DNA from 4 places in the Azospira restricta genome. Region 1 is predicted to be linked to each of the others. Evidence: predicted binding sites of a transcription regulator. Region 1 holds the regulator's gene; each other region holds the start of a gene.

Region 1 (7,249 bases):
GACGGAGAACTCGACCGCCTCGCCGCCGCCGTCGGTGCCCGCCTGCTGGAGCGCGGCGAAGTCCTCGCCACCGCCGAATCCTGCACCGGCGGCTGGGTGTCGCAGTGCGTGACGACCATCGCCGGCAGCTCGGCCTGGTTCGATCGCGGCTTCGTCACCTACTCGAACGAGGCCAAGGTCGACATGCTCGGGGTGAGCCGGAAGACGCTGGTCCGCCATGGCGCGGTCAGCGAACCGGCGGCGATCGAAATGGCCCAGGGCGCGCTGCGGCACAGCCGGGCGCAGTGGGCGCTCGCCATCTCCGGCGTCGCCGGTCCCAGCGGCGGCTCGCCGGAAAAGCCGGTCGGCACCGTGTGCTTCGCCTGGGCCGGACCGGACGATCTGACCGCCAGCGAGACCTGCCACTTCCCCGGCGACCGCGCAGCAGTGCGCCGCGCTTCGGTCGCGCATGCGCTGCGCGGCCTGCTGGCACGCTTCGCGCCGATGCGTGCCTGAAGCGCTCGACAAGCACGAAATACTGTATATACTTACACTGTATGCAATCACAGTAAGCGCTGCATGGGGGCGTTTCGGCGCCGTGCGATAATCCGCGCAACCTCTGACAAGGACGAGAAATGGACGACAACAAGGCAAAGGCACTGGCCGCCGCACTGGCGCAAATCGAGAAGCAGTTCGGCAAGGGCTCGATCATGAAGATGGGCGAGGGCAGCGTCGAGCACGACATCCAGGTCGTCTCCACCGGCTCGCTCGGCCTCGACATCGCGCTCGGCATCGGCGGCCTGCCGCGCGGCCGCGTCGTCGAGATCTACGGCCCGGAATCGTCGGGCAAGACGACGCTGACGCTGCAGGTCGTCGCCGAAATGCAGAAGATGGGCGGCACCGCCGCCTTCATCGACGCCGAGCACGCGCTCGACCCGTCCTACGCGCAGAAGCTCGGCGTGAACCTGAACGACCTGCTGATCTCGCAGCCGGACACCGGCGAGCAGGCGCTGGAAATCGCCGACATGCTGGTCCGCTCGGGCGGCGTCGACGTGATCGTCATCGACTCGGTCGCCGCGCTCACCCCGCGCGCCGAGATCGAGGGCGAGATGGGCGACCAGATGGTCGGCCTGCACGCCCGCCTGATGAGCCAGGCGCTGCGCAAGCTCACCGCCAACATCAAGAAGACGAACACGCTGGTGATCTTCATCAACCAGATCCGGATGAAGATCGGCGTCATGTTCGGCTCGCCGGAGACCACCACCGGCGGCAACGCGCTCAAGTTCTACGCCTCGGTGCGCCTCGACATCCGCCGCATCGGCTCGATCAAGAAGGGCGACGAGGTGATCGGCAACGAAACCAAGGTCAAGGTGGTCAAGAACAAGGTCTCGCCGCCGTTCAAGGAGGCGATCTTCGACATCCTCTACGGCGAGGGCACCTCACGCGAGGGCGAGATCATCGAGCTCGGCGTCGCCCACAAGCTGGTCGACAAGTCCGGCGCCTGGTATGCCTACAAGGGCGAGAAGATCGGCCAGGGCAAGGACAACGCGCGCGAATTCCTGAAGGCCAACCCGGCGATCGCGCAGGAAATCGAAGCCCGCGTCCGCGAAGCCGTCGGCGTCGCCTCGCCGCGCCCGCTGGAGGCCGCCGAGGCCTGAGCGATGGACGAGCTGCGCCAGCGCGCGCTGCGCCTGCTGGCGCGGCGAGACCATGCGCGCGCCGAGCTCAGGAAGAAGCTGGCGCCGCACGCCGAATCCGAGGAAGCCCTCGACGCGCTGCTCGACGAGCTGGCCGGGCGCCGCCTGCTGTCCGACGCGCGCTACGCCGAGATGCGCGTCGCCGGCCGCAGCGCCCGCTACGGCAATGCCCGGCTGGCGCAGGAGCTGAAGCAGCAGGGCGTCGCCGGCGAAGTCGCCGACGAGGCGCTGGCCGCCGCCGGCGACGAGCTGGCGCGCGCGCAGGCGATTTGGCGGCGGAAGTTCGGTACACTCCCGGCTGATGCCGCCGAGCGGGCCAAGCAGACCCGCTACCTGATGCACCGGGGATTCGCCGGCGGCGTGATCCGCCGCGTGCTGCGCGGCGAAGGCAACGAACAGGAAGAAGAATAGCCATGCCGGACCAGCCGAAGAGCAAGCTCAGCGCCCACAACCTGAACAAGCGCTACAAGAAGCGCACCGTCGTGCACGACGTCTCCTTCGAGGTCGGCAGCGGCGAGGTGGTCGGCCTGCTCGGCCCGAACGGCGCCGGCAAGACCACCACCTTCTACATGATCGTCGGCCTGGTCGCTTCCGACGGCGGCGACGTCTACATCGACGACACCAAGATCACCCATCTCCCGATCCACCGCCGCGCGCAGATGGGCGTCTCCTACCTGCCGCAGGAGGCCTCGGTGTTCCGCAAGCTGAGCGTCACCGAGAACATCCAGGCCGTGCTTGAGCTGCAGGACCTGCCCAAGGAAGAAATCCTGCGCCGGCTGGAGGACCTGCTCGAAGAACTGCACATCACGCACATCCGCAACAACTCGGCCGCCTCGCTGTCCGGCGGCGAGCGCCGCCGCGTCGAGATCGCCCGCGCGCTGGCGACGCAGCCGCGCTTCATCCTGCTCGACGAGCCCTTCGCCGGCGTCGACCCGATCGCCGTGCTGGAAATCCAGAAGATCATCCGCTTCCTGAAGGAACGCAACATCGGCGTGCTGATCACCGACCACAACGTGCGCGAGACGCTGGGCATCTGCGACCGGGCCTACATCATCAACGAAGGCTCGGTACTTGCTTCGGGCCACCCGGACGAAATCATCTATAATGAAGACGTCCGAAAAGTCTATCTGGGCGAGAACTTCCGCCTCTGATCCGAAAACAGAAACAGCAACTCCGGCCGTCCCGCGCCGCGCATGAGACCCGCTCTCCAGCTCAAGCTCTCGCAGCACCTTGCGTTGACCCCGCAACTGCAGCAGTCGATCCGGCTGCTGCAGCTGTCGACGCTTGAGCTCAATCAGGAGCTGGAAAAGTTCCTGCTCGAGAACCCGCTGCTCGAGCGAGAGGATGAGGACAATTTCGTCCCGGCACCGTCGTCGAGCAGCACCAGCGAACGCGAGCCGGCCGCTGAGGCCGGCGGCGAAGGCGAGGCCGGCAGCAGCGACGAGGTTCGCCCGAACACCGACGACGAAGGCTGGCCCGGCGACGGCAGTCCGGGAACCGGCTCGTCCGGCAGCGGCGGCAGCGACGAGGACGGCGATTACCAGGACATCCAGGCGGCGACCACCTCGCTCTCCGACCACCTGATCTGGCAGCTCGGCCTGACGCCGCTGCCCGACCGCGACCGCATGCTGGTGCGCGTGCTGATCGAGGCCCTCGACGAGGACGGCTACCTGTCGCAGACGCTCGACGAACTGGCCGAGATCATGCCGCCCGAACTGGAGATCGAGCCCGAGGAACTGCAGATCGCGCTGAAGCACCTGCAGCACTTCGACCCGACCGGCGTCGGCGCGCGCAACGCGCAGGAATGCCTGTCGCTGCAGCTGACGGCGCTCCCCGCCGATCCCGTGCGCGACCTGGCGCTGGTCATCGTCCGCCAGCATCTGGAATTGCTCGCCGCCCGCGACTTCGCCCGCATCAAGAAGCTGGCCGGCTGCGACGACGACCTGCTGCGCGCCGCGCACGCACTGATCAAGGGCCTCAACCCGCGCCCCGGCGCCCAGTTCGCGCCGCTCGACGCACGCTACATCATCCCCGACGTGATCGTGAAGAAGGTGCGCAACCAGTGGCGGGCGAGCATCAACCCCGACGCCTACCCGCGCCTGCGCATCAACCGCCTCTACGCCGAGGTGCTCGCCGGCCAGCGCGGCTCGGGACTCTCCGGCCAGCTGCAGGAAGCGCGCTGGCTGATCAAGAACGTGCAGCAGCGCTTCGACACCATCCAGCGCGTGTCGCAGACGATCGTTGACCGCCAGCGCCAGTTCTTCGAACATGGCGAGGTAGCGATGCGGCCGCTGGTGCTGCGCGAGATTGCCGACATCCTCGGCCTGCACGAATCGACCGTATCGCGGGTAACGACGCAGAAATACATGGCCACCCCGCGCGGCATCTTCGAACTGAAATACTTCTTCGGCAGCCATGTCGCCACCGATACCGGCGGCGCCTGCTCGGCCACCGCGATCCGTGCGCTGATCAAGCAGCTGGTGGGTGCCGAAGATGCGAAAAAACCGCTATCTGACAGCCAGATAGCGGAAATCCTTGGCCAGCAGGGGATTGTCGTGGCGCGACGAACGATTGCAAAATATCGTGAAGCGCTGAACATCCCGCCGGTCAATCTACGCAAGAGCCTGTGAAAGGAGTCTCACCATGAACCTGCAGATCAGTGGACACCACCTCGAAGTGACGCCGGCGATCCGCGACTATGTGACGGGCAAACTCGAGCGCGTCACGCGCCACTTCGACCACGTGATCGACGTGAACGTGATCCTCACCGTGGAGAAGCTGAAGCAGAAGGCCGAAGTCACGGTGCACGTCCGTGGCAAGGACATCTTCGTCGAGGCCGACGACGGCGACCTGTACGCAGCGATCGACATCCTGGTCGACAAGCTCGACCGCCAGGTCCAGAAGTACAAGCAGAAGGTCCAGGATCATCATCGCAGCGACAAGGCAGCCGCCCGCACGCTGGCCGAATGAGATAATCGACGCTTCGCGGCCGTCGCCGGAAATCCGCTCCCCGCGACGGCCCTCCCGCAACCTTCCTTCCCGCCGCCTGAAAGCTCTCCCGCAGCATGAGCCTCATCGCCAACCTCCTGCCCGTCGAGAACATCCTTCTCGACCTCGATGCCGGCAGCAAGAAACGGGTCTTCGAGCAGGCCGGCCTGATTTTCGAGAACCACCACGGCATCGCCCGGGCGACCGTCTTCGACAGCCTGTTCGCGCGCGAAAAGCTCGGCTCGACCGGACTCGGCCAGGGCGTCGCCATCCCGCACGGCCGCATCAAGGGGCTGAAGGACGCCCGCGGCGCCTTCCTGCGCCTGACCACGCCGGTGCCCTTCGATTCGCCGGACGGCAAGCCGGTGTCGCTGCTGTTCGTGCTGCTCGTTCCGGAGCAGGCCAACGAACTGCACCTGCAGATTCTTTCCGAGCTCGCCCAGCGCTTCTCCGACCGCGAGTTCCGCGACGCGCTGCTGGCCGCCCCCGACGCCGAAGCCGCCCGCCGGTTGTTCGTCAGCTGAGATTCCCGCCATGCGCCAGTTCAGCATCGCCCAGCTCTACGAGGACCACCGCGAGACGCTGCAGCTGAACTGGATCGCCGCGATCGGCACCGACCGCCAGCTCGAGCTGAAGGAATCCGGCAACTACGGCGCCGACATCGTCGGCCACCTCAACCTGATCCATTCCGAGCGCCTGCAGGTGATCGGCCAGGCCGAATACGACTGGGCCAACCGCGTCAGCCCGAAGCGCCTCACGACGCAGATCTCCGAGCTGATCGCCGACAACCCGCCGGGCATCATCTGCGCCGACGGCCTGGAAGTCCTGCCGATCGTGCAGGAGGCCTGCGAGGACAGCGGCACGCCGCTGTTCACCAGCCCCAAGCCGTGCTCGGCGGTGATCGACCTGCTGCGCATCTACCTCGCCCGCCGGCTGGCCGACACCACCTCGATCCACGGCGTGTTCATGGACGTCCTCGGCATGGGCGTGCTGATCACCGGCGACTCCGGCGTCGGCAAGTCGGAACTCGCGCTCGAGCTGATCTCGCGCGGCCACGGCCTGGTCGCCGACGACGTCGTCGAGCTCGCCCGGCTGGCGCCGACGACGATCGAGGGCCGCTGCCCGGGCATGCTGCGCGACTACCTGGAAGTGCGCGGCCTCGGCCTCCTGAACATCCGCACCATCTTCGGCGAGACCGCGTCGCGGCGGAAGATGAAGCTGAAGCTGATCGTGCACCTGCAGAAACCGCTCGCCGGCGTCGACGCGCCGCGCCTGCCGCTCGACGCGCAGACGCAGGAAATCCTCGGCGTGCCGATCCGCAAGGTGATCGTGCCGGTCGCCGCCGGCCGCAACCTGGCGGTGCTGCTGGAGGCCGCGGTGCGCAACACCATCCTCCAGCTGCGCGGCATCGACAGCATGCAGGAATTCGTCAACCGCCAGCAGCGCGCGCTGCTTGACGATGACATTTGAATTGCGCCTATAATCCTCCGGCCGTACCACCCCCACTCAGGAGGAAATACCGATGAAACTCGCAATCGCCCTGGTTTCGCTCGCCCTCGCCGCCGGCACCGCTTTCGCCGAAGAGAAGAAGGCCGACGCGCCGAAGAAGGAACCGTCCGCCGCGCAGAAGGCACAGCAGGCCAAGATGAAGGACTGCAACGCGCAGGCCGCCGGCAAGACCGGCGACGAGCGCAAGGCCTTCATGAAGCAATGCCTGTCCGGCGGCCACGCCGCCGACTCGGGTTGCGCCGCCCAGGCCGCCGACAAGAAGCTGGCCGGCGCCGCCAAGACCAGCTTCATGAAGAAGTGCGAAGCCGACGCGCCGGCCGCCACCAAGTAATCGCCGGAATCCCCGGGCGGAAAAATGCCGGCTTGATTGTGAGCCGGCATTTTTTTTGACAGAATCACCCGGCCCTCCGTCACCTGCGGACCATTTCCATGCGCGCATCGGCTTCCCGGCTCGTCCTTTCCCTGCTGCTGGCGGCACTGACGCCGCCGGCGCTGGCCGCCTTCAGCTTCTCCGAGGACGAGGAAAGGCAGAAAGCGGCCGACGGCGCGAAGCAGGGCGGCGCCCCCGCCGTCTCCGCCGCCTGCCGCGATTCGCTGAAGAACCGCAAGGTGATGGTCGTCGTCGGCCAGCGCAGCGCGCGCGGCACCGACGCCCACCAGGGCACCTACGGACCGCACTTCCAGGCGATCAACAAGCGGCTGAAGAAATTCGGCTTCAATACCTATACTCAGGAAGAAATCACCGCCCAGATCGCGCAGGCGGAAATCGACGCCTATTTCCGCAACGATCCGGACGCGGCGATCAACGCCTCGAAGAAGATGGGCGCCGACTTCATTCTGCGCGGCCTCATCTCCAGCCGGTCGGCGGTCAATCCGGTGCTGCGCATCCCCGAGGTCTACGTGAGCATGGGCTTCACGCTGACTGCCGCCGACGGGCGGACGATTTCCGACGCCTCCGCCAGCGCCGACTCGTATTCCGGCAGCGACACGCTGGGTATGGCGCTGACGCTGGTGAACGAGCAGGCCGACGGCGTCGTCGCCCGCCTGGTCAACGATTATTGCCGGCATGCCGCCCC
Region 2 (7,249 bases), 740 kb from region 1:
CGCACATGCGTGCGCAACGCTCGGGAAGAATCGTCAATGTCAGCTCGGTGCTCGGCTTTCTTCCGGCGCCGTACATGGGGCTCTATTCGGCGTCCAAGCATGCCGTCGAGGGGCTGTCCGAGACCCTGGATCACGAGGTGCGCACGTTCGGAATCCGCGTGGCGCTGGTCGAGCCTGCCTTCACCAGGACCAGGCTGGACGCCAATGCGCCCCGGGCGGCCGCCAGGATATCCGCCTACGACGCCGAGCGCGGGGCCGTCTCCCGGGCAATTCAGGGAAACGTCCAAAAAGCGCCGGTGCCCGACGGGGTCGCCGGCACGATCGTCGATGCCGCGTTGGGCGCGTGGAAGATGCGGCATACGCCCAAGGGCGAGGCCTCGCTTCTGGCCAGGTTGCGCCGTTTCCTGCCGGCCGGCCCGGTCGAGAAAGGCCTGAGAAAAACCTTTGGGCTCGCCTGAATCGGTCCGCCGCTTGAACTGTCGCCGGCACTCGATGAATCCCATGACCACCCCGCAGGCGCTGCCAGACATCCCCCCCGGCACCGGGTCACCGTGGCCGGTGTTCTGGGTGGCCAGCGTGGCGGTGTTTCTGGTCTCGATGGACGGCACCATGTTGTTCGCCGCCTTCAGCGCCCTGCGGGCCGGTTTTCCGCAGGCCACTGCGGCAGACCTTTCGTGGGTGCTCAACGCCTACACCGTGGTCTATGCGGCGATGCTGATCCCGTCCGGCGGGTTGGCCGACAGACATGGGCGCAAGAAGGTGTTTCTCGTTGGCGTTGCCTTGTTTCTGGCGGCTTCCGTTGCCTGCGGCCTGGCGGTCAGCGTGGAGTGGCTGGTCGCGGCAAGAGCGCTGCAGGCCCTGGGCGCGGCCTTGCTGACGCCGGCATCGCTCTCGCTCGTGCTGGCGGCCTTCCCGACAAACAAGCGGGCGGTGGCGGTCAGCCTATGGGGCGCGGTCGGCGGTCTGGCTGCGGCGGTGGGCCCCAGCCTGGGCGCCTTCGTGATCGCGTCGCTCGGGTGGCGATGGGCGTTCTACCTGAACGTGCCCTTGGGCATGCTGGCCATCGGGCGCGGCGCAATACTGCTGACGGAGGCCAGGCAGCCAACCCGGGGGCGCCCGCTGGACCTGGCGGGGATGGGCTTGCTGATCGTCGGCATCGGCGCCTTGGCGCTGTCCATCGTGCACGCGGAGTCACCCGACTGGTCACGCCGCGAGCTGCTGACTACCGCCGGCATCGGGTTGGCGAGCGTCTTCGGATTTGTCGCCTGGGCCCGGGTTGCCACCGCGCCATTGGTGGACTTGGGTTTATTTCGCAACGCCACCTACCGCTACGCCAATCTTGCCATGTTGAGCTTCGGCACCGCGTTCTCGATGATGTTCTTCGCCTTCTTCTTCTACATGAATTCGATCTGGCATTACCCGCTGCCGCTGGCCGGCCTGGCGATGGCGCCCGGACCGCTGCTGGTGGTTCCGGTGGCGGCTTGGTCAGGTCGATTGGCGAGTCGGCATGGTCACCGCCCGCTGCTGGTGCTGGGCTGCCTGATCTACGCGGCCAGCGCGCTGTGGTTCTTGCTGGTGCCCGGCACCGAACCCGCGTACCTGACGCACTGGCTGCCGGGCATGCTGCTCAGCGGCACTGGCGTGGGCATGGTGCTGCCCTCGCTGTCGGGCGCAGCCGTCAGCCACTTGCCCGCGGACCGTTACGCCGTAGGCGGTGCCATCAACCAGGCGATACGGCAAATCGGCTCGGTGATGGGGGTTGCCCTGACCGTGCTGCTGCTTGGCAGCGCCAGTTTGCAGCGTGCGGATTTCAATTCGGTCTACCTGTGCCACATGGCATTGGCATTGATCACCGCTGTTTTGTGCCTGCCCGTCAACACCTTGTCGAAAGTCGTCGTCAACAGCGCGTGAACGTATCGTCATCTCAAACCGAATTGCGCATCAGGAGAATCCGCTAGGCGGTGAGCGCGCCGCGCGTCCTCAGCGTCGCCGCCAGCGCCGAGTCCATCGTCGCCAGGTGGCCGGCGAACCACGCAGGCAGGCCCTCGACGTAGGCACGCGCCATCCCCGGGCGGCCCAAGGCGACGCGCTGCGCGAGGAAGTCGAGCTGGCCGAGGATGCGCTGGTGCTCATCCTCGTGCTCGGCGCGCGCGGCGAAGCGGCACTCGGCCATCAGCCGCGACTCGTCTTCGAAGTGGCGGATGGCGTGCGCGTGCAGCGCGGCGAAGGCGGCGGCGAAGTCGGCGGCGGGCGCCTGCATCGCCGCCACGACGAGGGCGACGAATTCGCGGTGGGTCGCATCCATCGCCTCGACGCCGAGCGCGTGCCGGTGGTCATCCCAGTGCATCAGGCGGCCTCCGGCGCGGCGCGGCGGACGCCGGTCAGCGCCGCGAGTTCGCCCTCGACGATCTCCAGCCCGAGCTTGCGGCAGAAGCGGCGCTCCTTGTCGCTCGGCGCGGCGAGCACGATCCAGCCGGCCGGCGAGGCGGCGCCGTGGATGATGTCGGCGAGCACCATGCGCTCGGTGTCGCGGTTCAGGCGCATGCCGAGCAGCAGGTAGCGCTTGCCGCGGCGCAGCGCCTTCAGCTCGGGCGGGATCGCGAAGCCGCCCATCAGCTCGGTGATGTAGTCGACGTAGTCGGCGTCGGAGGCGATGTAGTTCGCTGCCGGCCGCGGCGTACCCATCGGCTTGAACAGGATCGGCAGCGCCGGGTCGAGCGCGGCGCGCTCGGCGTAGGCGGCGCCGTCCCAGCCGTACAGCCGGTAGCGGAACGCGCTGCCGCCCATGCGGGCGACGCCGACGACGAGCTGGTGCGGCACGCCGGCGTAGGAGTCCTGCAGCTGCGTGTCGCGGTTGATGTCGACGACGTAGCGCGGACGCAGCGCCGCCAGCCAGTCGTGCACCGCAGCGCGGGTCCACGCGGTGGCGCCGTAGGTGCGGTCGAGGAAGCGGGTGACGGCGGCGCGGCCGCGCTTCAGCTCGACGTTCATCGCCGCGCGCGGGAATTCGTACATCAGCTTCGGCGCCATCGGGCGGCCGTCGTTCAGCGCCAGGATCAGCGAATCGCTGTCGGCAGGCATCGGCGCGCCGCCGGCGACGCTGCGCACGTCGGCGAGGACGCCGGGGCCGAGGTAGGGAACGATGCTGCCGTCGGCGAGGCCGGCGGTCAGCGTGGCGAGCAGCGCAGGGTTCATGGCGTCATCCGGAAGACGGGGAAAGGGCTGTCCTGTCTTCAGCAAGAAGCAGGCCCATTGCCGACCCGCGCAACGGCGCGGCTTTCCGGGCGGCGCCCGGCGCCGCTGTCGGGTTTGCTACACGGTCGACAGCGCAACCTCGACGACGCCGCCGATCACCAGGTACTCGTCCTCGCCCTGCAGCACGCCGGGCAGCAGCCCGCAGTGGAAGAAGACCTTGGGCACCGGGAGGTCGGCGGCGAGCACGTAGTCGCCGAACTCGCCGGCGCGCTCGCGGCTGGCGGTGAAGGAGTTGAGGTTGTTGAGCAGGATCACCTGCCGCCGGCCGGCGAGCTGCGCCAGCACCTCGTGCTCGCCGATGCGGTTGACGCCGCGGTAGAGGCGCAGGTGCTGCGCCGCCGGCTGCCGGCGCGCCAGCTCGTACTGGCAATAGGTGTAGACCAGGTCGAGCTGCGCTTCCAGCGCGTTGGTGCCGTAGAGCCCCTCGGCGCGCATCTCCAGGTAGCGGCGGTAGGCGTCGCCGGCGGGGTCGGCCAGCGACTCGCCGTGGTGGCGCGGCAAGAGGCCGAAGCGCGACTCGACCCAGCCCTTCAGCACCGCCCCCTCGCGGCTGTCGGCGTCGAAGCTCCAGCCGCGGATCGCGCGCGCGTAGTTGGCCTTGGCGCGGCCGCGGCGGCGGCCGAGGCCGGCGTCCTCGGGCGCCTCCAGCCGGAAATGCACGGTCAGGTAGTCGCGGAAGACCTGCGGCCGGGCCGCCGCCGGCGCCGCGTCGAGGCGGCGGAAGAGGTCGCGGTGCAGTTCGGCGACGCCGTCGAGGACGAGCGGCGTCGGGTGGCGCTGGTAGGTGAGGCTGCCGAGAATCACCGCCGGCAGGTTGCAGCGGTTGATCGGCAGGCGCGCGCCGCGCGGCAGCGTGGTTTTGTCGTCACCCCGACAAAGGCCCGCGGCATTGTCGGACGCCGGCGCCCCGCCGGGCGCCGCGGGATTGTCGTTTTCCATCGTCGGATCAATCACTTGAAGTCTGTCAGTCGGTCTGGCACGCAAAGTGCACAAGGGGAGACGCGACTCTCAGTGTCCCTATCAAATCGACTGACAGACCCAAGGAGGTTACACCATGGCAAAACTGCGTCAATGCGCGATCTACGGCAAGGGCGGCATCGGCAAGTCGACCACCACCCAGAACCTGGTGGCGGCGCTGGCCGAGGCCGGCAAGAAGGTGATGATCGTCGGCTGCGACCCGAAGGCCGACTCGACCCGCCTCATCCTGCACAGCAAGGCCCAGACCACCGTCATGCACCTCGCCGCCGAATCCGGCTCGGTCGAGGATCTCGAACTCGAGGACGTGCTCTCGGTCGGCTTCGGCGGCGTCAAGTGCGTCGAGTCGGGCGGCCCGGAACCCGGCGTCGGCTGCGCCGGCCGCGGCGTCATCACCGCGATCAACTTCCTGGAAGAGGAAGGCGCCTACGACGACGCGCTCGACTTCGTCTTCTACGACGTGCTCGGCGACGTCGTCTGCGGCGGCTTCGCGATGCCGATCCGCGAGAACAAGGCGCAGGAGATCTACATCGTCTGCTCCGGCGAGATGATGGCCATGTACGCGGCGAACAACATCGCCAAGGGCATCGTCAAGTACGCCAACTCCGGCGGCGTGCGCCTCGGCGGCCTGATCTGCAACAGCCGCAACACCGACCGTGAGGACGAGCTGATCATCGCGCTGGCCGAGCGCCTGGGCACGCAGATGATCCACTTCGTGCCGCGCGACAACGTCGTCCAGCACGCCGAGATTCGCCGCATGACGGTGATCGAGTACGACCCGAAGGCGAAGCAGGCTGACGAGTACCGTGCGCTGGCGCAGAAGATCATCGCCAACACCAAGCTGGTCATCCCGACCCCGGTCGAGATGGAGGAGCTGGAAGACCTGCTGATGGAGTTCGGGATCATGGAGCAGGAAGACGAGTCGATCGTCGGCAAGACCGCCGCCGAACTGGCGGCCTGACGGAATCTCCTCCCCCTTCAAGGGGGAGGCTGGGAGGGGGATGGGGTGCAGCGACCGCGCCCCATCCCCACCCCGGCCCTCCCCTGGTCCCAAGGGATACCGTCCCTGCGGGACATAAAGGGGAGGGTGTGGAAGAAATCTTCAACCAGCACGCCGGCCACGGATGAGTGGCGGCGTCAGGAGGAAAACATGACGACTCTGTCTCGCGCGGAAACCGAAGCCCTCATTGCCGAGGTGCTCGAGGTCTATCCGGAAAAAGCCAAGAAGGACCGTGCCAAGCACCTGACGGTCAACGACCCCTCGGTCGAGCAGTCGAAGAAGTGCATCACCTCGAACCGCAAGTCGCTGCCCGGCGTGATGACCATCCGCGGCTGCGCCTACGCCGGTTCCAAGGGCGTGGTCTGGGGCCCGATCAAGGACATGGTGCACATCTCGCACGGCCCGGTCGGCTGCGGCCAGTACTCGCGCGCCGGCCGCCGCAACTACTACGTCGGCACCACCGGCGTGGACAGCTTCGGCACGATGAACTTCACCTCGGACTTCCAAGAGAAGGACATCGTCTTCGGCGGCGACAAGAAGCTGGCCAAGCTGATCGAGGAAGTCGAGACGCTGTTCCCGCTCGCCAGGGGCCTCTCGGTGCAGTCGGAATGCCCGATCGGCCTGATCGGCGACGACATCGAGGCGGTCTCGAAGAAGGCCGCGGCGGCGATCGACAAGCCGGTGATCCCGGTGCGCTGCGAGGGTTTCCGCGGCGTCTCGCAGTCGCTTGGCCACCACATCGCCAACGACGCGGTCCGCGACTGGGTGCTCGATAAGCGCGACGGCCAGGAATTCGCCTCGACCCCGTACGACGTGGCAATCATCGGCGACTACAACATCGGCGGCGACGCCTGGGCCTCGCGCATCCTGCTCGAGGAGATGGGGCTGCGCGTCGTCGCGCAGTGGTCCGGCGACGGCACGCTGGCCGAGATGATGAACACGCCGAAGGTGAAGCTCAACCTGCTGCACTGCTACCGCTCGATGAACTACATCAGCCGGCACATGGAGGAGAAGTACGGCATCCCCTACATGGAATACAACTTCTTCGGCCCGACCAAGATCATCGAGTCGCTGCGCAACATCGCCAGCTTCTTCGACGACAAGATCAAGGAAGGCGCCGAGCGCGTGATCGCCCGTTACCAGCCGATGGTCGACGAGATCACCGCCAAGTACAAGCCGCGCCTCGCGGGCAAGAAGGTGATGCTCTACGTCGGCGGCCTGCGCCCGCGCCACGTGATCGGCGCCTACGAGGACCTCGGCATGGAGGTGATCGGCACCGGCTACGAGTTCGCGCACAACGACGACTACGACCGGACGATGAAGGAGATGGGCGACGCGACGCTGCTCTACGACGACGTCACCGGCTTCGAGCTGGAGGAGTTCGTCAAGCGCCTGAAGCCCGACCTGGTCGGTTCCGGCATCAAGGAGAAGTACATCTTCCAGAAGATGGGCATCCCGCTGCGCCAGATGCACTCGTGGGACTACTCCGGCCCGTACCACGGCTACGACGGCTTCGCGATCTTCGCGCGCGACATGGACATCGCGCTCAGCAACCCGGTGTGGGGCAAGCTGGTCCCGCCGTGGCAGCAGAGCGTCGCCGCCGACGCGCAGAAGGCCGCCTGACGACCCCTCTTCAATCTTGCGCTCCCGCCGCGGATGGGCGGCGGGAGCAAGGAGATCGCAATGCAAACCGCTGACAACATCAAGCCCTGCTACCCGCTGTTCGGCGACGCCGACTACCAGGAGTCGCTGGCGGCGAAGCGCGCCGGCTTCGAGGAAGGCCACGGCGCCGACAAGGTGCGCGACACCTTCCTGTGGACCACGACCCAGGAATACCAGGACCTCAACTTCAAGCGCGAGGCGCTCACCGTCGACCCGGCCAAGGCCTGCCAGCCGCTCGGCGCCGTGCTGTGCGCCACCGGCTACCACAAGACGCTGCCCTACGTGCATGGCTCGCAGGGCTGCGTCGCCTACTTCCGCAGCTACTTCAACCGCCACTTCAAGGAGCCCTGCTCCTGC
Region 3 (7,249 bases), 1.9 Mb from region 1:
CCTACGCGACGAAGCCGGCGCCCGACAACCACTGGGTGAAGACCGGCCCGCACGTGATGGTCGTCGGCGCCGACGCGAGCTTCTACGACATGTACCCGAAGAGCGCGACGCCGGATACTGCGGTGCCCTACGTGATGTGGCCGGGAACGCCCTACCAGCACCTGATGGTGCCGGTCCGCTGAGCGCGGGGAGGGGGCTGAACGCCCCGCTGCGCAAGCCCGGGGCGGTGGCGGTCAGGCGGGTTTGCCAGCCTTCTTCTGCAGCGCCTTGCGGCTGTAGTTCTTGAACACGTAGCGGGCGTCGATGCCGGCGCGTTCCAGCGTGCAGATCGTCGGGTCGTCGTCGTGGCCGCTGAAGTACTCGTCCTCCTGCGCGGCCATGACCATGCGGATCGCCTCGTCGTCGGGGACGGTGTAGATCTCGGTGATCTGCGTCGTCACTTCGTCGAGGTGCTCCTCGTAGCTCATGTGCGGTTTTGCTTTGGCCATTTGGTTCTTATAGCTCCGGGTTCGGCAGTTCGTCGAAGGCCTGGCGCAGCGCCTGGCCCCAACTGTTGCGGATCATCTGGAAGTAGGGGTTGGTGGCATCGATCGATTGCCGCTGCGCGACCTTCAGCGCGCCGGCATGGATCGTCAGCAGGTCGAGCGGCGGGCCGACCGAAAGGTTGGAGCGGATCGTCGAGTCCATCGAGATCAGCGCGCACTTGGCGGCGTCGGCCAGCGGCGTGGTCGGGCGCAGCACGCGGTCGATGATCGGCTTGCCGTACTTCGATTCGCCGATCTGGAAGTAGGGCGTCTCCGGCGTCGCCTCGATGAAGTTGCCGGCGGCGTAGATCGAAAAGAGGCGCGGCGCCTCGCCGGCGATCTGGCCGCCGAGGATGAAGGTGGCGTTGAATTCGATGTTGAAGGCCTGCAGCGCTTCGGCGTCGCGCCGGTGCACCTCGCGCAGCGTGTCGCCGACGTGGCGCGCGGCCTCGAACAGGTTGGGGGCGTTCATCAGCGACGGGCGCGCGTCGGTGGCGGCGATCGCCTCCTGCAGCATCGACACCAGCGACTGCGTGATTGCCAGGTTGCCCGAGCTGAGCAGCACCAGCACGCGCGCGCCGGGCCGCTCGAACACCGTCATCTTGCGGAAGGTGTTGATCTGGTCGACGCCGGCGTTGGTGCGCGAGTCGGAGAGGAAGACGAGGCCCTCGTCGAGCAGCATTCCCACGCAGTAGGTCATCCGGTGTTCCCCCGTTTTTGTCCAGGAACCGAGCCTACACCGGCCGGGGGGCTCCGGCCAAGCTCATTGCTGCGCGGCCTGCTGCGCCTCGCGGACGGCTTTCGGCGAATCGGCGACGACGACCTTGACCTGCAGCGACTCGCCGCTGCCGCCGCGGCGGACGCCGCGCACCGGGCCGGCGTCGAGGTAGTCGCGGCCGACCGCGAGCCGGCACAGGTGGCCGTCGGCGAAGCGCTGGTGCGTCACGTCGCAGCTGAGCCAGCCGTTCTCGTCCTCGAGCCAGGCGTCGGCCCAGGCGTGGCTGGCGGCGTGTTCGCCGTCGGTGAACAGGTAGCCGCTGACGTAGCGCGCCGGGATGCCGAGCGCGCGGCAGCTGGCGACGAAGACGTGGGCCTGGTCCTGGCAGACGCCTTCGCCGAGCGCGAAGGCCTCGGCGGCGGTGTGGTCGACCTCGGTCGATCCGGGCTGGTAGCGCACCTGCTCGCAGACCGCCTGCATCAGCGCCAGCAGCGCGTCGCGGCGCGGGCCGTCGGGATAGTGCTCGAGTGCGAAGCCGGCGATCGCGCCGTCCGGCGTCGCCAGCGGCGAGTCGGCGAGGTAGGCCAGCGGCGACAGGCCGTCGCCGCGCGGCAGCAGCGTCGGCGCGTCGCGCGTCTCGACCTCGCCGTCGACGATCAGCGTGATTTCCTGGTGCGGTTCGGTCAGCGACAGCGTATGGATGGTGTTGCCGTGCGCGTCGCGCTGCTGGCGCGGGTGGCCGGGCGTGCTCAGCTGCCAGTTGAGGATCTGCTGGCTCAGGTCGGAGCGCGGGGTCAGGCGCAGGTGCTGGATGCTGTAGGCGGCCGCGTCGGTGTAGCGGTAGCGGGTGGCGTGGTGGATGTGCAGGCGCATGATGCTCTCCGTGGGTCAGCGGGCGACCGGGACGAGGAAGTCGTCGGCGATGCGGTTGCCGAGGTCGAGGGTGCGGTCGAGGAAGCCGGCCAGCCAGGCGTTGAGGTCGTGCTCGACGATCTCCTCGATGCGCCCGAAGCGCAACTCGGCCTCGAGTTCGCCGGCGCGGCGCTCGGTCTCGCCGGAACGGCGGTTGGCGACGGCCTGCAGGTTGGCGTAGACCTCCTTCATGCAGCGCGACAGTGAACGCGGCATGTCGGCGCGCAGCACCAGCAGTTCGGCGACGCGCAGCGGCGTGATCAGATCCCGATAGACCTTGCGGTAGACCTCGAATGCGGAAACCGAGTTCAGCAGCGCGCTCCACGGGTAGTAGTCGGTCGCCGGCTCGGCGAGCGCGGTGCCGGCGGGCAGCGAGCGGAACTTGGTGTCGAGGATGCGCGCGGTGTTGTCGGCGCGTTCGAGGTAGGTGCCCATACGGATGAAGCGCAGCGCGTCGTCCTGCAGCATGGTGCCGATGGTGACGCCGCGCGACAGGTGCGAACGGTACTTGACCCATTCGAAGAGCTCGCCGGTGCCGCGTTCGCGCAGGCCGCTGCGGGCGAACTCGCGCATCCGCAGCCAGGTGGCGTTGTTCGTCTCCCACAGTTCGGAGGTGAGCGTGCCGCGCACCGCGTGCGCGTTCTCGCGCGTCGCGCGCAGGCAGTTGAGGATGCTCGACGGGTTCTCGGTGTCGAAGATCATGAAGTCGAGCACCGCGTCCTGGGTGATGTGCTCGTGCCGGGCGCGGTAGATCGCCTCGATGCCCATGATCACCAGCAGGCGGCCCCAGTTCGCCTCGGTCTGCGCGACGGTCTGCGGCAGCAGCGACATGCGGTAGCTGCTGTCGAGCATGCGCGCGAGGTTCTCGGCCCGCTCCATGTAGCGGGCCATCCAGTAGAGGTGGTCGGCGGTGCGGCTCAACATGGTCATTCCTCCAGAACCCAGGTGTCCTTGGTGCCGCCGCCCTGCGAGGAGTTCACCACCAGCGAGCCTTCCTTGAGCGCGACGCGGGTCAGGCCACCGGGAACGAAGCGGATTTCGCGGCCGGAGAGGACGAAGGGGCGCAGGTCGATGTGGCGCGGCGCGACGCCGCTGTCGACGAAGGTCGGGCAGCTGGAGAGCGCCAGCGTCGGCTGTGCGATGTAGCGCTCCGGTGTGGCGACGAGTTGGGCACGGAAGGCCTCGATCTCGGCCGCGCTCGCTGCCGGCCCGACCAGCATCCCGTAGCCGCCGGCGCCGTGCACTTCCTTGACCACGAGCTCCGGCAGGTGCGCCAGCACATGCGCGAGCTCGTCCTTCTTGCGGCACTGCCAGGTCGGCACGTTGTTCAGGATCGGCGCTTCGCCGAGGTAGAAGCGGATCATCTCGGGCACGAAGGGGTAGATCGACTTGTCGTCGGCGACGCCGCTGCCGATCGCGTTCGACAGCGTGACGCGGCCGGCGCGGTAGGCCGAGAGCAGGCCGGGCACGCCGAGCATCGACTGCGGGCGGAAGGCGAGGGGGTCGAGGAAGTCGTCGTCGATGCGGCGGTAGATCACGTCGACCCGCTGCGGGCCCTGCGTCGTGCGCATGAAGACCTGCTCGTCCTCGACGAAGAGGTCCTTGCCCTCGACCAGCTCGACGCCCATCTGCTGGGCGAGAAAGGCGTGCTCGAAGTAGGCGCTGTTGAAGGCGCCCGGCGTCATCACCACCACCGTCGGGTCGGCGACGCCCTGCGGCGCGACGCTGCGCAGCGTGTCGAGCAGCAGGTCGGGGTAGTGCTCGACCGGCGCCACCTTGTAGCGGGCGAACAGCTCGGGGAAGAGGCGCATCATCATGCGCCGGTCTTCCAGCATGTAGGAGACGCCGGACGGCACGCGCAGGTTGTCCTCGAGCACGTAGAACTCGCCGGCGCCGGCGCGCACCACGTCGATGCCGGCGATGTGCGCGTAGATGCCGCCGGGCACGTCGATGCCCTGCATCTCCGGCCGGTACTGGACGTTGCACAGCACCTGCGTCTCGGGCACGACGCCGGCCTTGAGGATCTCCTGCCCGTGGTAGATGTCGCCGATGAAGGCGTTCAGCGCGCGCACCCGCTGCCGCAGGCCGGCGGAGAGCTGCCGCCACTCGTGCGCCGGGATGATGCGCGGGATGACGTCGAAGGGGATCAGGCGCTCGGCACCGTCTTCCTGGCCATAGACGGCGAAGGTGATGCCGACGCGGTGGAACAGCGCATCGGCCTCGGCGCGCTTGGCGGCGATGCGCTCGGGCGGCGTCTCGTCGAGCCAGCGGCGATAGGCTGCGTAATGCGGGCGGGTGCCGCCGTCCGCATCGAGCATCTCGTTATAGAAGGTCGGGGCTGCCATGGCAGGGCTCTCGTGCGTATTGTTCTGGTGCAATACGCAACGCGAGAAGCATGCCAAACGGCAAGTTGTTGAGCCGTATCGTGTTTTTGCGTTGCGGACGCGCCTCGCGCGCCGAGGTGGTGCGCCGCAGCGGCGTTATCGTGCGCCGGCGGACCGATCTGGTGCGCTCAGTGCTTGGACTGATCCTGACGCCAATCGTGCAAGGTTTCTTCCTTGTGCCAGTCGCGCAGCGTTTCCGGGCGCGGCGGCAGCGGCGTGCGCTGGTTGTGGCGGTCGCGCAGCAGCGGCAGCGCGCCGCTGAGGACGACGACGATGCAGACGACGACGGCGATCCAGATCTCGCTCATGCCGTCATTCCTCGCGCTCCATGGTGATCAGCAGCGCGCCTTCCTCGGGCTTGTCGCCGACCTCGATGAACACGTCGCGGACGGTGCCGGCCCAGGGGCAGGGGATGTCGAGGGCGACCTTGCCGGTTTCGATGCTGATGATGTTGTCCTCGCGCTCGATGCGGTCGCCCGGCTGCACGAAGACTTCGAGGACGAACACGTCGCCGCTGGCGCACGAGCCGCAGCTCTCCCAGCATTCCGGGTAGCGCGGCATGCGGATTTCGGTGGCGGCGGCGGTCATCAGCTGCGGATGGTCTCGTCGAGGTTGATGTCGACCATCAGGTCGTTGGAGATGCGTTCGAGGTCGGCGATCAGCGCGCGGGCGTCGAGGCCCGGCGCCGCGGTCAGCTCGGCGGCGGCGTGGAAGAGGATCTCGGCCGACATCGGCGCGCTGGCGGTGTGCGTGGCCAGCTCCTCGACGTTGACGGCGTGGCGCGCCAGCACCTGCGAGACTTCGCGGACGATGCCGACGCGGTCGTGGCCGACCAGCGACAGCTTCAGGCGGCGGCTGCCCGACGGCGCTGCGGCCGCCTGCGCCTCCTCGGCGGTGACGCGCAGCCCGGGCAGCGCCGCGAGTGCGGCCTTGAGCGCGGCCGTCTGCGCCTCCGGCAGGCTGACGCGGACGATCCCGGCGAACTTGCCGGAGAGCTGCGACATCGACGATTCGAGCCAGTTGCCCTGATGCGCGGCGATGGTGGTGGCGAGGGATTCGACGAGGCCCGGACGGTCGTCGCCGATCACGGTGAGGATGAGGTGGGCGGACATGGCGCGCTCCTGTGCGAAGAGGCCTCCATTGTAACCCGCCCGCCTCCCCGGCGAGCCCCGTGGGACAAGGAAAATGACCCGCTCGGCAGTGGGGAAAAAGGCGCCGCGGCGAGCCGGCGGAGGAGAGTGTCGCGGCCGCGGCGGCGCAAGGGAGGTCGCGCCGGGCGTCAGCCGGCGGCGGCCTTCACGGGGGCGAGGATTTCGCTGCGGGGGCGAAAGGAAGGCGCATCGTCCTCGGCGAGCGACTTGATCTCGCCGGAAATCTGGCCGCCTTCCTCGATCAGCATCTTGCCGTAGCGGATCTTGCCGCTGACCTTGCCGGTGGCATGGATCATCAGCTGGCTGCGGGCGGTCAGTTCGCCTTCGAAGTGGCCGTGGATCTCGGCGATGTCGATGCTGACCTTGCCCGTGTAGAGGCCGTTTTCGGCGATGCGGATGACGCGGCTGTCCATCGTCGCCTCGACCCGGCCTTCGACGACCAGGGTGTCGCAGTCGAGGATCTCGGCGCTCTTCAGCTTGACGTCGGGACCGACGATCAGGCGGCTGCCGCTGCCGGCGGCGGACTCGGCGGCGGGGGGCGGGGCAGGCTTCGCCGCTTCCGCCGCCGGCTTGGCGCCGGCAGCGGCTGCAGCGGCGGCAGCGTTCTGCGGCGCGGGGTTGGCGGTCTGCGGCGTGCTCGGGATGCCGCTGCGCGCCTGCGGCGACAGTGCGTCGCGGGCGGCGGCCATCGGGCTGTCCTTGGCAAAGGGATTGCTCGGCTTATGGAACATGGCGTGGTCTCCGTGAGTGGGGTTCGCGGCGTCCCTATCAAGGGCCGTGCCAGCCGCGGCGAAAGTCCCGCGGGACAGCGGCTGGCGGCGATTCCCGGCGGCCGGCGGCGGTGCCAGCGAGGCGTCGCCGCGACGCCGCAGCCCGACGGCGGGCGTTTCCTCCGTCGGCAGGTGATTGATTTGTCTATAATTTGATCTGTCGTCGTTTCACGACAGCTTGTCCCGCCGTTTCCCGCCTGCGTAAGCTTGGGCACAACTTCCGCGTCCCTTTCCCATGCCGCGTCTGTCCTTCCGCCTGACCCTGCTGCTCGGTTTCCTGCTCGTCGCGCTGCTGCTCGCCGTGGCGGCGCTGCGCGGCCTGCTGGCGCTCGAGGATTTCGCCGACGAGAGCCGCGCCGGCGCGGCGCTGGCGGTGCAGGTGACGGCCGACATCCAGCTGCTCGCCGAGCGCAGCGTCGACCTCGAGCGCAGCGCGCGGCAGTACCTCGTGCTCCGGGACGCCGCGCTGCGCGAGCGCTTCGTTGCGATCCACGACGAGACGCTGCCGACGCTGCTGCGCCTGCATGGCGTCGGCGTCCCGGAAATCTCGCAGGCTGCCGCCGCCTGGGAGCAGGGCGCCGGCGAGGCGGCCGCGGCGCTGCGTGCCGACGGCGGCGAGGCCGCGCTGGCGGCGCTGGCCCGCCTCGGCCCGGCCAACGCCGCGCTTGCCGACGCCGGCCGGCAGTGGATCGACCGCCACAATGCGACGCTGCTGCAGTCGCTGGAAGCCAGCCGGACCAGCCTGCTGGCGCAGGTGCTGGGTGCCATCGCCGCCGCGCTGCTGCTCGGC
Region 4 (7,249 bases), 360 kb from region 1:
GCCGCCGATCCAAGGAGCATTCGACGTGTGCTGGGAATAATAGGGGACGCACCCAATTAGAAGGAACAGCTCCCAGAAAAAAGCGAAGCCCGGCATCCCGGGCTTCGCTGCATTACCGTCCGACGGATCTTATTCCCATCCGACAGACTCTATTGCTTCCTATCGGCGCATCACCAGTTCGGCTCGCGCTCCGGCGTCGCCGTGATCTTGTGGATGCTGAGGTCGGCGCCCTCGTATTCCTCTTCCTGGTCGAGGCGCAGGCCCATCGTCACTTTGAGCATGCCATACACCGCGCCGCCGCCGACCAGCGCGATGCCGATCGCCATCGCCGTCATGATCAGTTGCGGCATGAAGGCGATGCCGCCGAGGCCGCCCAGTGCCTTGCTGCCGAAGATGCCGGCGGCGATGCCGCCCCAGGCGCCGCACAGGCCGTGCAGCGGCCAGACGCCGAGCACGTCGTCGATCTTCCAGCGGTTCTGCGTCAGCGTGAACATGACGACGAACAGCGCGCCGGCGACGCCGCCGACGACCAGCGCGCCCATCGGGTGCATCAGGTCGGAGCCGGCGCAGACGGCGACCAGGCCGGCGAGCGGGCCGTTATGGACGAAGCCGGGGTCGTTCCTGCCGAGCACCAGCGCGACCAGCGTGCCGCCAACCATCGCCATCAGCGAGTTGAGCGCGACCAGGCCGGAGATCTTGTCGAGCGTCTGCGCGCTCATCACGTTGAAGCCGAACCAGCCGACGGTGAGGATCCAGGCGCCGAGCGCGAGGAAGGGGATCGACGACGGCGGGTGCGCCGAGATTTCGCCGCTCTTGCGGTAGCGGCCGTGGCGCGCGCCGAGCAGCAGCACCGCCGGCAGCGCGATCCAGCCGCCCATCGCGTGCACGACGACGGAGCCGGCGAAGTCGTGGAATTCCTCGCCGAAGCTGGCCTTCAGCCAGGCCTGGATGCCGAAGGCCTGGTTCCACGCGATGCCTTCGAAGAAGGGGTAGACGAAGCCGACGATGAGGAAGGTCGCGGCCAGCTGCGGGTTGAATTTCGCGCGCTCGGCGATGCCGCCGGAGATGATCGCCGGGATCGCCGCAGCGAAGGTGAGCAGGAAGAAGAACTTGGTCAGCTCGAAACCGTTCTTCGCGACCAGCGTCTCGGCGCCGGCGAAGAAGTTGACGCCGTAGGCGATGCCGTAGCCGATGAAGAAGTAGGCGATGGTCGAGACGCCGAAGTCGGTGAGGATCTTCACCAGTGCGTTGACCTGGTTCTTCTTGCGCACGGTGCCGACCTCGAGGAAGGCGAAGCCGGCGTGCATGGCCAGCACCATGATGGCGCCGAGCAGGATGAACAGGGTGTCGTTGGCAGTCTTGAGCGCGTCCATGGCTCCTCCGGAAAAAACGGTCGGAGCCTTTTAGCAATAATCCTGCCAAAGACTTGAGCACCAAAAATCAACGGCTTGCGCCCATCATGGGGCGCCGATCGCACCATCGTCGTGCGCATTCGCAGCAAAGAGCACCACTGCGGTGCGCATCGGCACCATGAACGGGCGCCGCGCCTTACTTCGGTGCAGCCCCCGGCGGCAGCAGCACCCACATGCGCCCGCTCTGCTTCATCCTGCCGGCCTGCGCGCCGGCCTCGGCACCGAAGCCCCAGAAGAAGTCGGCGCGGACGACGCCCTTGATCGCGCCGCCGGTGTCCTGCGCCATCACCAGCCGGCGCAGCGGCTCGTCGGAATTCGGCCGCGTCGTCGCCAGGAAAACCGGCGCGCCGAGCGGGATGTGGCGCGGGTCGACGGCGATCGTGCGCTCGGCCACCAGCGGCACGCCGAGCGCGCCGGGCGGGCCGTCGTCGGGGCCGAACTTCGCCGGCAGCTCGCGGAAGAAAACGTAGCTCGGGTTGGTGTTGAGCAGCTCATCGAGCTTCTGCGGGTTGGCGCGCGCCCAGGCCTGGATGCCCTGCATCGACGCCTCGCCCGGCTGCAGGTCGCCGCGCTCGAGCAGCACGCGGCCGATCGACTGGTAGGGATGGCCGTTCTGGTCGGCATAGCCGACGCGGATCATCTCGCCCGACGGCAGGCGCACGCGGCCGGAGCCCTGGATCTGCAGGAAGAAGGCCTCGACCGCGTCCTCGACCCACAGCAGCACCGGCGCCGACTGTTCACGCTCGACGATCTCGGCGCGCGACCAGTACGGCACGACCTTGTTGCCGACCAGGCGGCCGCGCAGGCGCTTGCCCTTCAGTTCGGGCAGCACGTCGGCGAGCTCGATCGTCAGCAGGTCCCTGGGCACCGCGTGCAGCGGGTAGCGGGCGACGTTGCTGCGCTTGCGCGCGCCGGCGAGCAGCGGCTCGTAGTAGCCGGTGACCAGGCCTTCGCTGGTGCCTTCCGGGTTGGTCGCGGCGAACGGCAGGAACTCCTTCTCGAAGAAGCGGCGGACGGCGCCGGCGTCGTTCGCATCGACCGCCCTCGCCGCCTCGCAGGCCGGCTGCCACAGCGGCCACTGCGGCTTGCCGGCGAGCCCGCGGCAGCTCTGCTGGAAGGCCGGCCAGGCGGCGCGCAGGTCGTCCTCCTGCCAGCCGGCGATGTCTTCCCAGCGCGCCGGCTGCAGCGGCTTGGCGGCCGGCGGCGCCGGTTCGGCGCCGGGGCATTTCGGGCAGGGGGCGCAGGCGGGACAGGGCGCCGCCGCCGTCGGGGCAGCCGGTTGCGGCGCGCGCGGCGCGGCGCAGGCGGCCAGCAGGAGCAGCGCGAGCGCCGCCGGTTGGAATTTCTTCATCCGATTCGCTACAGTGCGGGGTTCTTCGAAGCCCGCATTCTACCGCCCCGCCATGACCGATCTCGCCAGATTCCTGCAACGCGCCGAACGACTCCTCGAGCGCATCGACACCGTGCTGCCGGTGCCGCCGGCCGCCCCCGACTGGCGCGCCGCCGTCGCCTGCCGCTGGCGCAAGGGCGCCAACGGCCGCGGCTGGCTGCAGCCGGTGGCGAAGCCGCACCCGATCCGCCTGAAAGACCTGAAGGACATCGACGACCAGAAGGCGCGCGTCGCCGCCAACACGCGCCAGTTCGTCGCCGGCCTGCCGGCCAACAACGTGCTGCTCACCGGCACGCGCGGCTGCGGCAAATCCTCGCTGATCAAGGCGCTGCTGAACGAATACGCGAAGAAGGGGCTGCGCCTGATCGAGGTCGACAAGGCCGACCTGGTCGACCTGCCGGACATCGTCGACCTGGTACAGGACCGCCCCGAGCGCTTCATGATCTTCTGCGACGACCTCTCCTTCGAGGCCGGCGACGCCACCTACAAGGCGCTCAAGGTCGTGCTCGACGGCTCGGTCGCGGCGCCGCCGGACAACGTGCTGATCTACGCCACCTCGAACCGCCGCCACCTGATGCCGGAATACTTCTCGGAGAACCTGGAGACGCACACCGTCGACGACGAGATCCACCCCGGCGAGGCGATCGAGGAGAAGGTCTCGCTGTCCGAGCGCTTCGGCCTGTGGATCTCGTTCTACCCGTTCTCGCAGGACGAGTACCTGGACATCGTCGCGCACTGGCTGCGCCACTTCGGCGTCGCCGATGCGGCGATCGCCGGCGCCGAGCGCGACGCGCTGAACTGGGCGCTGCAGCGCGGTTCGCGCAGCGGCCGCGTCGCCTGGCAGTTCGCCAAGGACTGGGCCGGCATGCAGGCCGCGAAGCCGGCGAAGCGCACGAAGTGAGCAAGGTGACGCTGGTTTCCGCCGCGGTGCTGCTGCGCGCAAGCGACGGCGCGCCGCCCGGCGTGCGCGACGAGTTCCTGCTCGCGCGTCGCCCCGAGGGCAAGGTCTACGCCGGCTGGTGGGAATTCCCCGGCGGCAAGGTCGAGCCGGGCGAGACCTTCCGCGACGCGCTCGTGCGCGAGCTGCACGAGGAGCTCGGGATCGCGATCACGGCGGCGACGCCGTGGCTGACCCGCGAGTTCGTCTACCCGCACGCCACCGTGCGCATCCGCTTCTTCCGCGTCACCGCCTGGGACGGCGAGATCCACCCGCACGAGCACGACGCGGTCGCCTGGCTGCGCGCCGACGCGCCGCCGACGGTCGAGCCGATCCTGCCGGCCAACGGGCCGATCCTGAAGGGGCTGGCGCTGCCGACGCTGTGCGCGCTGACCAACGCCGAGGAGAACGGCGTCGACGCCGAACTGGCGCGGCTGGAAGGCGCGCTCGCCGGCGGCCTGCGCTTCGTGCAGGTGCGCGACAAGACGCTGCCGGCGGCCGAACGCGAGCGGCTGGCGCAGGGCGTCGTCGCGCGCGCGAAGCCGGCCGGCGCGATCGTCGTGGTCAACGACGACGCGGCGCTGGCGCAACGCGTCGGCGCCGACGGCGTGCACCTGTCGGCGGACGCGCTCAACGGCTGCGCGCAGCGCCCGGACTTCGCCTGGGTCGGCGCCTCGTGCCACACGGCGGAGGAGCTGGACAAGGCCGCGGCGCTGGAGCTCGACTACGCGCTGCTCGGCCCGGTGCTGCCGACGCCGACGCATCCGCAGGCGGCCGGCCTCGGCTGGGACGCCTTCGCACAGCTGGTCGAGCGCAGCCCGCTGCCGGTGCTGGCGCTGGGCGGCATGCGGCCGGCGATGATGGACGCGGCCTGGGCGCACGGCGCGCACGGCATCGCGCTGCTGCGCGGCTGGGCGTGAGCCGGCCGGCGCGACGCAAGAAACGGGTGGCGCCGGCGGCCGGCGGCGCCGATGCTGCCGCCGACCACCCCACGCCACGCTCGCGATGACCCACGCCAACCTCTGCCGCCTGCTCGCGCTCGCCGCGATCTGGGGCGCCTCGTTCCTGTTCATGCGCGTCGGCGCGCCGGCGGTCGGGCCGGCGGCGCTGATCTTCCTGCGTGTCGCGCTCGCCGCGCTGTTCCTCGTCGCCGTCGCCGCCGCGCTGACGAAGCCGCTGCAGCTCGCGCGCAACTGGCGGCACTACCTGGTGCTCGGGCTGTTCAACTCGGCGCTGCCCTTCCTGCTCTTCGCGCACGCGGCGCTGACCGTGTCCGCGTCGCTGCTGTCGATCCTCAACGCGACGGCGCCGATCTGGGGCGCGCTGCTCGGCGCCGTCGTCACGCGCACGCGACTGTCGGCGAAGGCGGCGGCCGGGCTGCTGCTCGGCATCGCCGGCGTCGCCGTGCTCGCCGGGGTCGAGGCCGCGGCGCTACCGGCCGGCGGCGGCCGGGCGATCGCGGCGGCGCTCGGCGCCGCGCTGTGCTACGGCATCGCGACCACCTACGCGCGCTCGACGACGGCGGTCGACGCCTTCGCCAACGCGCACGGCAGCATGTGGGCGGCGACCGTCTGGGTGCTGCCGGCGCTGTGGCTGGCGCCGCTGCCGACGGCGCTGCCGGAGGCGCCGGTGGTCGCCGCGATCGTCGCCCTCGGCATCGTCTGCAGCGGCGTCGCCTACCTGCTCTATTTCCGCTTGATCGCCGAGATCGGCGCGATGCCGACGCTGACCGTGACCTTCCTGATCCCGGCCTTCGGCGTGTTGTGGGGACATCTGTTCCTCGGCGAGGCGGTCGGCTGGCACACGCTCGCCGGCGCCGTGCTGGTACTCGCCGGCACCGCGCTCGCCACCGGCTTCTCGCCGCGCGCGGCGTTCGCGGCACGGGCGGCCGGAGCGCGCTGAAGCCCGATCGGCAAGCGCCGGGCGCGGGTCACGGGGCGGCAGAAACGAGCAGGGAGCCGCGCGGAAAGAAGCGGCGACGAACGGCAGGGAAAGCGCGACCGGGCGGGCAGCGGCCGTCGCCTCACTCCTTCGGCGGCGGGCCGTCCTCGGGCAGGCCCTGCTCGTCCTGCACCGGCACGCGGTACGACTCGTCGGCCCAGCAGCCGAGGTCGATCAGCTTGCAGCGCTCGGAGCAGAACGGGCGCCACTTGTTCTCCGGGCTCCACACGGATTCGCCCCCGCACTGCGGGCAGCGCACTTTCGGCGGTGTCGCGGCCATCAGAGGTTGCAGAAGGTCATGTCGAAGGCCACCTCGCGGTCGCAGGGACGCGGCCGCAGGTCGCCGTCGGGCGAGGTGAAGCGGATGTTCAGCGCGTACTTGTTGGCGCTGATTTCGGGGATGCAGGGATCGCCCAGGCGGACCGACACGCGCACCATCTGCGCGGTGCTGCCGCCGAGCATCATCTGGAAGGTGCCGTTCTTCGCCAGCTGGTGTTCCGGGCGGCCGCTCGCGCGCAGCAGGCGGAGCACGATCGCCAGGCCGTCGCGCAGCGGCAGCAGCGGCTTCAGCCAGCCGAGAATCGCGTTGCGCCGGGCGTCGGACGACTGGTGCAGCCAGTAGTGGTAGGACGGCAGGTCGAATTCGCAGACGCCGCCGGGGATCGCGGCGCGGCTCTTGATGCCCATCAGCCAGTCGTTCTCGCGCAGGTACTGGCCCATCTTGCCGGTCATCGCCAACAGCGCGGCGGAGGCCTGCTCGATCTCGTACAGCGCGCCGGACAGGGCTTCCTCGGAAATCTCGGGATTGTTGCGGAAGGCGAGCAGCGTCTGGCGCTGGCGCTCGAGTTCCTGGATCAGGTCCATCTTGAGGTCGGCGCGGCCGGCGACCTCGAGGATTTCGAACAGCGTGACGAGGGCGACGTGGTGTTCCTGCGCACCGTCGTGCTGCAGGAAATGCGAGGTTTTGTCGAACAAATCCTCCAGGCGCAGCAGCGTGCGGATGCGCTCATTGAAGGGATATTCGTAGGTAATCACGCCGCCGGCCGGTCCAGACGCTGGAAAATGCTTGGATTCTGAACCATTTGCAACAAAATCTCAACAGTTTGCCTTAACTTTGGTCAAAGCCGCCCCGAGGTATTGGCGATGCAGGCGCTCGACCTGCGCCGGCAACGCCGAGGGCGGGCCGTCGTTGTCGATCACGTCGTCGGCGGCAGCCAGCCGCGCCGCGCGCGTCGCCTGCGTCGCCATGATCGCGCGCACCTCGGCCGCGGACAGGCCGTTGCGCGCGACGACCCGCGCCAGCTGCGTCGCCTCGGCGCAATCGACGACCAGGATGCGGTCGCAGCGCTCGCCATAGCTGCCGGACTCGACCAGCAGCGGCACCGCCAGGATGACGTAGGGTGCGCTCGCGGCGTGCACCTGGCGGTCGGCCTCGGCGCGGATCAGCGGATGCAGGATGCCTTCGAGGCGCGCCTTCGCCGCCGGCTCGGCGAACGCGCGCGCGCGCATCGCCGCGCGGTCGAGCGCGCCGTCGGCGCGCAGCACCCCATCGCCGAAGGCGGCGGCGAT

What was found. The regulator sigma-54, encoded in region 1, starts transcription at its own class of promoters, with help from an activator protein. The targets are predictions, from matches to a motif close to TGGCACGCTTNCTGCTNA.
Region 2: a site for sigma-54 is predicted at 4,230-4,247, ahead of nifH (nitrogenase iron protein). Genes of this name have one in related genera too.
Region 3: a site for sigma-54 is predicted at 4,538-4,555, ahead of IWH25_RS12890 (circularly permuted type 2 ATP-grasp protein). Genes of this name have one in related genera too.
Region 4: a site for sigma-54 is predicted at 1,404-1,421, ahead of IWH25_RS01050 (ammonium transporter). Genes of this name have one in related genera too.

What each region holds. Positions count from the first base shown of each region.
Region 1 covers NZ_CP064781.1:585,914-593,162, forward strand. Annotated here, with positions in the region: gene pncC (nicotinamide-nucleotide amidase) at 1-495, shown strand, start outside; gene recA (recombinase RecA) at 615-1,637, shown strand; gene recX (recombination regulator RecX) at 1,641-2,087, shown strand; gene lptB (LPS export ABC transporter ATP-binding protein) at 2,090-2,827, shown strand; gene IWH25_RS02800 (RNA polymerase factor sigma-54) at 2,870-4,306, shown strand; gene hpf (ribosome hibernation-promoting factor, HPF/YfiA family) at 4,320-4,646, shown strand; gene ptsN (PTS IIA-like nitrogen regulatory protein PtsN) at 4,742-5,188, shown strand; gene hprK (HPr(Ser) kinase/phosphatase) at 5,199-6,134, shown strand; gene IWH25_RS02820 (PsiF family protein) at 6,187-6,504, shown strand; gene IWH25_RS02825 (hypothetical protein) at 6,603-7,249, shown strand, end outside.
Region 2 covers NZ_CP064781.1:1,325,313-1,332,561, reverse strand. Annotated here, with positions in the region: gene IWH25_RS06495 (oxidoreductase) at 1-458, shown strand, start outside; gene IWH25_RS19020 (DHA2 family efflux MFS transporter permease subunit) at 502-1,911, shown strand; gene IWH25_RS06485 (bacteriohemerythrin) at 1,955-2,347, opposite strand; gene IWH25_RS06480 (SIR2 family protein) at 2,347-3,195, opposite strand; gene IWH25_RS06475 (NAD(+)--dinitrogen-reductase ADP-D-ribosyltransferase) at 3,313-4,194, opposite strand; gene nifH (nitrogenase iron protein) at 4,310-5,191, shown strand; gene nifD (nitrogenase molybdenum-iron protein alpha chain) at 5,381-6,853, shown strand; gene nifK (nitrogenase molybdenum-iron protein subunit beta) at 6,914-7,249, shown strand, end outside.
Region 3 covers NZ_CP064781.1:2,670,732-2,677,980, forward strand. Annotated here, with positions in the region: gene IWH25_RS12865 (hypothetical protein) at 1-182, shown strand, start outside; gene IWH25_RS12870 (hypothetical protein) at 234-488, opposite strand; gene IWH25_RS12875 (proteasome-type protease) at 496-1,224, opposite strand; gene IWH25_RS12880 (transglutaminase family protein) at 1,288-2,115, opposite strand; gene IWH25_RS12885 (alpha-E domain-containing protein) at 2,131-3,078, opposite strand; gene IWH25_RS12890 (circularly permuted type 2 ATP-grasp protein) at 3,081-4,499, opposite strand; gene IWH25_RS12895 (hypothetical protein) at 4,667-4,846, opposite strand; gene IWH25_RS12900 (biotin/lipoyl-containing protein) at 4,851-5,126, opposite strand; gene IWH25_RS12905 (glycine cleavage system transcriptional repressor) at 5,126-5,650, opposite strand; gene IWH25_RS12910 (bactofilin family protein) at 5,818-6,420, opposite strand; gene IWH25_RS12915 (sensor histidine kinase) at 6,695-7,249, shown strand, end outside.
Region 4 covers NZ_CP064781.1:224,871-232,119, forward strand. Annotated here, with positions in the region: gene IWH25_RS01050 (ammonium transporter) at 171-1,373, opposite strand; gene mltA (murein transglycosylase A) at 1,549-2,763, opposite strand; gene IWH25_RS01060 (ATP-binding protein) at 2,816-3,703, shown strand; gene IWH25_RS01065 (Nudix family hydrolase) at 3,700-4,659, shown strand; gene IWH25_RS01070 (DMT family transporter) at 4,745-5,641, shown strand; gene IWH25_RS01075 (DNA gyrase inhibitor YacG) at 5,763-5,960, opposite strand; gene zapD (cell division protein ZapD) at 5,960-6,715, opposite strand; gene coaE (dephospho-CoA kinase) at 6,776-7,249, opposite strand, start outside.